DNA from 2 places in the Arthrobacter sp. 24S4-2 genome. Region 2 is predicted to be linked to the other one. Evidence: riboswitches for the same ligand, from Rfam matches in the RefSeq annotation. Region 2 holds a riboswitch; the other holds the start of a gene.
The links. Region 2 has a riboswitch for S-adenosylmethionine ahead of FCN77_RS07565 (bifunctional o-acetylhomoserine/o-acetylserine sulfhydrylase). Riboswitches for the same ligand answer to the same signal wherever they lie in the genome.
Positions count from the first base shown of each region.

Region 1 (4,191 bases), 2.0 Mb from region 2:
GAGCTCCTGGACAAGGTAAGTCTCGATGAGGCGGTGCCGCCGGACCATGGACAGCGCCAGGCGGATGCCGTCGGCCGTGAGCGTGATGGCACTGTAGGGCTTGTGGTCAACCAGCCCCTGGTCCTTGAGCTTGCGGACCATTTCCGAGACCGAGGAGTTGGCCACGCCCAGCCGCTGGGCCAGCTGTGAGGACGTGATTGGCTTGTCCTGCCACTCCGTGAAGGAATAGATGACCTTGACGTAGTCCTCGATGGAGGAGGAGGGCGCGCTGGTCTTCACGAGTCCAAGCCTACCGCGTTGGTTACGGGACTCATGCCTTGAAAGCCCGCCACGTCTGGGTCAGGTAGGGGAGTCCGATGGCTTCCCCGCGGGAGTGGGCCAGGTGGTCGTGGAGGTACCAGTCCAGGTTGGCACGGACCTTCGCCCGGGTGAGCTCACCGGCAGCGAGGTAGTAGCTGCGCGACTTGGCCAGTTCCACGATGTCTTCGGTGGTCACCGGATCCTCCCAGCGGGTCAGATGGCTCTCCAGCCCGGTAAATTCAGGCCCCACTGCCGGCCGGAAGTCCGGTTTGTGGACATCCCCGGCATGCATGATCCGGGAGAGCCGGTGCACCCAGGGCACCGACGTGTCCAGCTGGTTCCAGACCAGCCCCAGCACACCGCCGGGGCGGAGGATGCGGGCAAGCTCCGTACTGGCCCGAATGGGGTCGCACCAGTGCCACGCCTGGGCAACGCTGACGACGTCGAACGCACGGTCCGGGAGTCCGGTGTCCTCTGCGGTGCCCTCCGTCGCGGGAACTCCCGGAAGGGAGAACCGCAGTTGGGTGAGCATGTCCGTTGACGGGTCCACGGCTGAGACAGCCAGTCCGCGTTCAACAAGCAGGGCGGTGAATTTTCCGGTCCCCGCCCCGATGTCCGCGGCGTCGGCAACCCCGGCTGTCCTGCCGATGCTGCCTACAAGCCAGTCTGCGGAGTCCGCAGGGTAGCCGGGGCGCACCCGGTCATAGTGCTCGCCGCCGCCCTGGAAGCTCCGGCCGAGCTCGTGACGGCGTGTGTGATGCAGTTTGGGGCCTCCCCGTGCCACGTGCAGTCTCCTTCGGGCAGGCGTGATTTCTTACCCCTCGAATTTACCGCAAGTAGCTCCCCGTTCCGGTCCCCTTCACCGCCGGGGAGCCGGGGAAAGCTCCGAACCGCGTTTAGTCCTCGGTGCAGGGCGCCGCGCCGGCGGTGCCGGGCGTGTTCGGTGCCCAGTCCGGGTAGGTGCGGGTGTCGTTGGCCGGAACCCAGCGGCCCGAGTCCACCACATAATCCCAGCCAAGTCCGGTCCGGCGGAGTTCTTCGATGCCGGCAAGCAGGCGCTGTGCATCTTCCAGCCTGGACCCGACGCCGAAGCTTGCCCGCAGCGAGCCGGAAGGCAGGCCAAGGCGCTTGAGCAGCGGGTGGGCGCAGAAGCGGCCGTCGCGAAGGCCCACGCCGTGTTCGGCCGAAAGGTAGGCCGCCACGAGGCCGGCGTCGTAGCCCTCGACGGAGAAGTTCACAACACCAATGGTGTCCGCGGCCTGGTCCGTGTCGCTGAAAATCTGGTGGACAGTCACGCCGTCGATCTTCCGCAAGCCCTCAACGAGGAAGGACCGGATGGCGGTTTCGTGGGCGTGCCACAGTTCCTGGTCGAGGGCCCCGATGACCTGCGTGGCGCGGGCCAGCGTGGCGGCGCCGAGCACGTTGGGCGAGCCGCCCTCGTGCCGTGCCGGTCCGGTGGTCCAGCTGACAGAGTCCAGCCTGGCCTCCCGCACGGCGCCGCCGCCTGCAAGGTGGGGGGTGCCGGCGTCGAGCCAGTCCGGCCGGCCGACCAGTACGCCGGAGCCGAAGGGCGCGTACAGCTTGTGGCCCGAGAAGGCGAGGTAGTCGACGTCGTCCGCTGCGATGTTGATGCGGCGGTGAGGGGCCAGCTGCGCCGCGTCAACAACAATCCGGGCGCCGTGTTCGTGGGCCAGGGCCGCCAGCTCGCGGATCGGAAGGATTTCGCCGGTGACGTTGGAGGCGCCCGTTACCGCGAGCAGGCTGATGTCCCCTTGGCGGAGTTCGGTGCGCAGGCTCTCGATGGTGGCGCTGAGTGTGGGGGCGGCAACGACGCTGCGGTGCGGCACACCTTGCCAGGGGAGAAGGTTGGCGTGGTGTTCGATGTCGAGGTAGAGCACTTCGCCGGTGTGCCGGCCGTCTGAAACGGGCAGGCAGCCGGCCAGCAGATTCAGGGAATCCGTGGTGTTCCTGGTGAAGATCACGGAATCGTCAGGCCTGCCGCTAACGAAGGTCCGGACGATGTTCCGGGAGTTTTCGTAGACCGAGGTGCTGATCTGTGAGGCGTAGCCGGCGCCGCGGTGCACGCTGGCGTAGTAGGGCAGGATTTCATTCAGGTAGGCCGACACGACGGACAGGGCCGGGGCGGAGGCCCCGTAGTCCAGGTTGGCGTAACGCACGTGACCGCCCTGGATCAGTGGCGCCTGGATCTCGGCGCCGGTGACGGCCGACAGCGGGCGCAGGGCCACCGCAAACCGTTCGTCCAGGAGTCCGGGGGCAGAGCCCGTCTTGGTGCGGTGGTTTGCGGGGAAAGTGGCAGTAGTCATGGGGACCTTACTGTAAAGGACCCCGCATTCCGGGGATCCGCGCTTGCCGGGTCCGTTCCGGACCGGCCTGGTCGTCACCCGGGGCACCCCACCGCGAATGGAGGGTTGCCGGCCAGCAAACCGGGGTTTAGCGCTGGCACTCGTGACCTGCTGAAAAGCCTAGGACATCAGCGTTGCCCGGGGAAAGTCGCGGGCATTATTAAGCAGTTTGTTACGCGCGGTGGAAAAACGGGGAACTTGCCGAACAAACGACGGCGGGATCCCCTATCAGAGGGGATCCCGCCGTCGTTTATTCTGCGCGCTGTCGATTCCACCGCGCCCTCCGGAAGGTCAGTGTTCCGGAGCCGGTCCTCCCTGGAGGAGGTCGTCAAGGTCCGGATTCAGCCGTTTAAGGACTTCGGAGTGCAGGATCGAGTTTGTGGCCAGCGCGTTTCCGCCGAAGGGTCCGTCCACCCCTTCCAGCGAGGTGAAGCGGCCGCCGGCTTCGGTGACGATCGGGACGAGGGCGGCCATGTCGTAGAGGTTCAGCTCCGGCTCGCATGCGATGTCCACCGATCCTTCGGCCACCATGCAATAGGACCAGAAGTCGCCGTAGGCGCGGGTCCGCCACACTTCCTCGGTGAGGCCAAGGAACTCGTCGAGGTTGCCGCGTTCCTTCCAGCCGCCCAGGCTCGAGTAGGAAAGCGACGCGTCCGAAAGGTTGGAAACGTTGGAGACTTTCAGGCGCGTTGCAGCAGCAAGGGACCGCCCCATGTAGGCGCCGGCGCCCTTGGCGGCCCACCAGCGCTTGCCCAGTGCGGGTGCGCTGACCAGCCCGACCACCGGTTCGCCCTCGTCGACGAGGGCGATCAGGGTGGCCCAGACGGGCACGCCGCGGATGAAGTTCTTGGTGCCGTCGATCGGATCAATGATCCAGCGGCGGGAACCGTGCCCGGAGCTGCCGAACTCTTCACCGAGGACGGCGTCGCGGGGACGGGAACGGGAGAGCTGCCCGCGGATGGACTCTTCGGCGGCCTTGTCCGCATCCGTCACTGGCGTCAGGTCCGGCTTGGTTTCAACCTGAAGATCCAGTGCCTTGAAGCGGCTCATTGTCTGGGAATCGACAGAGTCAGCCAGGACATGGGCCAGGCGGAGGTCATCGTTGTAGCTGGAAGCGGGTTGGGTCATGGTTCCAAACTACCGTCTATGCGGCCGGCCGGCTGGGACGCCGCGTTCTGTACCGTGCTCCCCGGGGGTGAACCGCACTAGGAAACCGCCCTAGGAAACGATGCCCAGCTCCTTGGCTTCCTGCGCTTCCATCCTTGGATCGGTGCCCAGCAGGCGGCGGAGTGAGGCCAGCCGCGCCTCGCCGGACGGGCCGGCGTGTCCTTCGGCGACCCAGGCATCCACACCGCAGTTGATCGCTGAGGCATCGTGTTTGCAGCCGCGTTCGCAGGCGTCGGTGCCGGGTTCCAGATCGGGGAAGGACCGCAGGATCCGGTCCGGATCCACGTGCGCCAGGCCAAAGGAGCGGATGCCCGGTGTGTCGATGATCCAGCTCCCGGCAGGTGCGTCACTGATCCGCAGG
Region 1 covers NZ_CP040018.1:3,708,734-3,712,924, reverse strand. Annotated here, with positions in the region: gene FCN77_RS17255 (metal-dependent transcriptional regulator) at 1-279, opposite strand, end outside; gene FCN77_RS17250 (methyltransferase domain-containing protein) at 311-1,084, opposite strand; gene FCN77_RS17245 (aminotransferase class V-fold PLP-dependent enzyme) at 1,197-2,624, opposite strand; SAM riboswitch class IV at 2,659-2,772, opposite strand; gene hisN (histidinol-phosphatase) at 2,955-3,791, opposite strand; gene FCN77_RS17235 (ribosome small subunit-dependent GTPase A) at 3,882-4,191, opposite strand, start outside.
Region 1: linked by a shared signal. The riboswitch ahead of FCN77_RS17245 (aminotransferase class V-fold PLP-dependent enzyme) and the one ahead of FCN77_RS07565 (bifunctional o-acetylhomoserine/o-acetylserine sulfhydrylase) in region 2 are both predicted to bind S-adenosylmethionine.

Region 2 (4,191 bases):
TGCTGGCACCGATGGAAATCACGCCGCAGCGCCGGACCCGGTCCGGGTAGCTCACCGCCCATTCCAGGGCGCGGGCCCCGCCCATCGATCCGCCCAGCACCGCGTACCAGCTGTCGATGCCCAGAACGTCGGCCAGCCGGGCCTCGGCGGCCGTGGTGTCGCGAAGGGTGACCAGGGGGAAACGTGAGCCCCACGGCTTCCCGTCCGGGGCTGGAGTGGAGGGGCCGGTGGAGCCGTAGCAGCCGCCCAGGATGTTAATGGAGACGACGAAGTACCGGTCAGTGTCAACGGGTGCACCCGGGCCGGCAAGCTGCTCCCACCAGCCCTCCTCGTCGCTGGCTCCCCTCGTCACATGCGTGCTGCCGGTCAGCGCGTGCTGCACCAGTACGGCATTGGAGCGGTCGGCGTTCAGGGTGCCCCACGTTTCGTAGGCGAGCGTTATCTCCGGCAGGTGGCCGCCCGCTTCCAGGTCAAGACTGCCGATGCTCAGGAACTTGACGGTTCCATCAGGGGCGGTTCCATCAGGGGCCGTGCTGGTATTCACTGTGTTGGTATTCACTGTGTGAATGTTTGTTTCGGGTACACCACTGCGGGTGACGGCAATCGTCATTTGAAGACCTCTTCTTCGCGCTTGCCCGCCGCCAACTGGCCGGCAGGCCAGGTCTTCACCCGGGGCACCCCGCCGCGAAAGGAGGGTTGCCGGCCAGCAAGCCGGGGCTGTCACTGGCACTCATGACCTGAAACGAGTCTACGAAATGCGTCCGTGCAATGGCGAAGATTGTGACACCAATATGACTCCCGGCGTCGAGGCGCCGGGAGTCACAGGGGTTCAGCGCTGCGGCGGCAGGCCCGTCGGGGCGGCCGCGCCGGCGCCTCAGTCGCCCTTGGCGGCGCGGAATCCGGCGTCGAGGTCAGCGATGATGTCATCGATGTGTTCGAGCCCCACCGACAGCCGGACGAGGCCCGGCGTCACGCCGGCAACCGCCTGCTGCTCGGCGGTCAGCTGGCTGTGCGTGGTCGACGCCGGGTGGATGACCAGGGAGCGCACGTCACCGATGTTCGCCACGTGGGAGTGCAGTTCCAGGGCGTCCACGAACCGCTTACCGGCTTCGGCACCGCCGGCGATGTTGAACGACACGATGGCGCCGGTGCCTTTGGGCCCGTACTTGCGGCCGCGTTCGTACCAGGGGCTGGACGGCAGCCCTGCATAGGCAACGGATTCGACGTCGTTCCGGGCTTCCAGCCACTCGGCAACGCTCACCGCATTGGCGACGTGACGCTCAACGCGCAGGCTCAGGGTTTCCAGGCCCTGGGCAATGAGGAAGGCGTTGAACGGGGAGACGGCCGAGCCAAGGTCGCGAAGCAGCTGCACGCGGGCCTTGAGGATGTAGGACAGGTTGGCGCCCAGGGCACCGTCCGCGCCGAGGTCCCGCGCGTACACCAGTCCGTTGTAGGTGGGGTCGGGGATGTTGAAGCCAGGGAATCTTTCGGGGTCCTTGCCGAAGTCGAAGTTGCCCGAGTCCACAATTACCCCGGCGATGGCACTGCCGTGGCCGCCGAGATACTTCGTTGCCGAGTGCACCACGACGTCCGCGCCCCACTCCAGCGGCCGGATCAGGTAGGGAGTGGACAGCGTGTTGTCCACGATCAGCGGGACGCCGGCTTCGTGGGCGGTGCGCGAGACGCCCTCGATGTCCAGGACGTCCTGGCGGGGATTGGACACCACTTCGGCGAAGAAAAGCTTGGTGTTGGGCCGGACAGCGTCCTTCCAGTGCTGGAGGTTGTCCGGATCCTCGACGAACGTCACCGAGATGCCGAACTTCTTCAGGGTGTGGGCCAGCAGGTTGTAGGTGCCCCCATAAAGGCTGGGGCTGGCCACCACGTGGTCGCCTGCTTCGGCGACATTGAGGATGGCGAACGTTTCGGCTGCCTGCCCGGAGCTCAGCAGCAGGGCCGCCAGGCCGCCTTCGAGGCTGGCGACGCGCTGTTCAACCGCGTCCTGGGTGGGGTTGCCGATCCGTGTGTAGATGGGCGCAAGCTCGGCCAGCGCGAAGCGGTTGGCGGCGCTTTCGGCGCTGGGGAACACGAACGACGTCGTCTGGTAGATGGGCAGCGCCCGCGCGCCGGTGGCGCTGTCCGGCTCCTGGCCGGCGTGGATCTGTCGGGTTTCAAATGACCATGCGTTGGACATCGGGAAGCTCCTTCTTGGGAAGGGCACCTGTGCCGGAGGCAGGATGTGCCGTCCCAGGGCTGGTGCCGCGCTTGCCGCCCGGCGGGCGCCGGAAGGCCTGGTCTTCACCCGGGGCACCCCACCGCGGAACGAGGGTTGCCGGCCAGCAAGCCGGGGCTTGATGCTGGCGCTCATGACCTGGGCCCAGTCTAGGAAAGGGAAGATGCGCGTGAACAGCTTTGTGACGAAGGACGTCAACCCCCTGGTTCCGGCGGCTCCCGGGCGCCCGTTCGGGACATCCCATCAAGGTTAGGGGACCCTTAGCTGAGAGCTCCATCACAAAGTGTCAAGATGATGGCATGCGCATGGATCACGTCTCTTACGCCTGTGAACAGGATGGCCTGGCAGCCACCACCGAACGTATTTCGTCCGCCCTCGGCGTCGAAGCCGTAAAGGGCGGGGTGCACCCCCGTTTCGGCACCCGTAACATGATCATCCCGCTCGCCGGGCACAAATACCTGGAGGTTGTGGAGGTCCTTGACCACCCGGCATCCGACAAGGCTCCGTTCGGCCAGGCCGTCCGGGCACGCTCCGCCGCAGGCGGCGGCTGGATGGGCTGGTGCGTCGAAGTGGACGACCTGGCACCGTTCGAAGAACGTCTGGGCCGCGCCGCCGTCAACGGCAACCGCAAGTTCCCCGACGGCCGCGAACTCGTCTGGAAGCAGATCGGCATTTTGGGCCTCATCGCGGACCCGCAGGTGCCTTACATGCTCAAGTGGGAAGGCGATCCGGACCTCCACCCGTCCAACGCCTACGCAAGCAACGTCAAGATGTCCAGCCTCACCATTGCCGGCTCCGCGGAGCGGGTCACAGAATGGCTGGGCGAGCCGGTCGAGAGGCCGCTGGAGGACGTTGCGGTGAACTGGATCGCACCGCACGGGACGCCGGGAATCCTTTCCGTCACTTTCGAAACCGCCTCCGGGGCAGTAATCATCTGATCCTGATCCACCGTGTGGTCCGCCATGGGCCACGGGCAGCGCGCTGCCCCTGAACTTCGGCCGCTATCAGCGGGTGCCAATGACGTCACCCACCGATAGCGGCCGAATCCTTTTAACTAGCAACTACCCCAGCCCAATGGCCTTGCCGAAGAGGCTGAAGCCGACGAAGGCCACGATGTCCAGCACCGCGTGCGCGATGACCAGCGGCATGACGCGGCGGGTCCTGGTGTAGATCCAGGCAAACACAACGCCCATCACGGCGTTGCCGATGAACGGGCCGAAGCCCTGGTAGAGGTGATAGCTGCCCCGGAGCATGGAGCTGGCGAAGATGGCCAGCGGCATGCTCCATCCGAACTTGCCGAGCCGGTCCAGCAGGTACCCCACCACGATGACTTCCTCCACGATGCCGTGCCGCACCGCGGAAAGAATCAGTACGGGCACGGTCCACCAGTACGAGTCCAGGGCACTGGGAATGATCGCGGTGGTGATGCCCAGCGCCCGGCCGGCGGCATAGAGTCCCAGGGAGGGAATGCCGATCAGTGCCGCGAGGCCCATGCCCTGGAGCAGGTCCTTGCCGGGGCGGGCAAAGTTGAAGCCCAGTTTGCGGAAGGCGGAGGCGCCGGACTCCCCCGCCGTCCGGTGCCCGGTAAGGAAGTAGATCACCAGCACCACGGGAACCAGGGCGAACACAATGTCCAGCAGCTGGTACGTGAGGTCGAAGTACTCGCGGGTGCTCTGCGAACGGTTGAGGGTGGAGGTCCCTTCCGCGAGGGGCGCCCGGGTCAGCTTGTCCAGCAACTGGACCACGGAGTACACGGCGGACTGCCCCAGTGACAGACCCAGGACGATCCAGACTTCTATCCGCAGACGACGGCGGGAGGGAACCAGCATGTTCCTATCTTGCCTGCACTTTCTGGTTCTTTCCTGTCCGCCGCCCTGCGGGCGCTCCGGGACCGTCTGCACCGGGGCCTATGCTTGGAATTTATGAGTGAGCCCGGGAAAATCATCATGATCCGGCACGGC
Region 2 covers NZ_CP040018.1:1,659,058-1,663,248, reverse strand. Annotated here, with positions in the region: gene FCN77_RS07570 (homoserine O-acetyltransferase) at 1-610, opposite strand, end outside; SAM riboswitch class IV at 623-738, opposite strand; gene FCN77_RS07565 (bifunctional o-acetylhomoserine/o-acetylserine sulfhydrylase) at 875-2,191, opposite strand; SAM riboswitch class IV at 2,254-2,369, opposite strand; gene FCN77_RS07560 (VOC family protein) at 2,530-3,168, shown strand; gene FCN77_RS07555 (CPBP family intramembrane glutamic endopeptidase) at 3,292-4,059, opposite strand; gene FCN77_RS07550 (histidine phosphatase family protein) at 4,153-4,191, shown strand, end outside.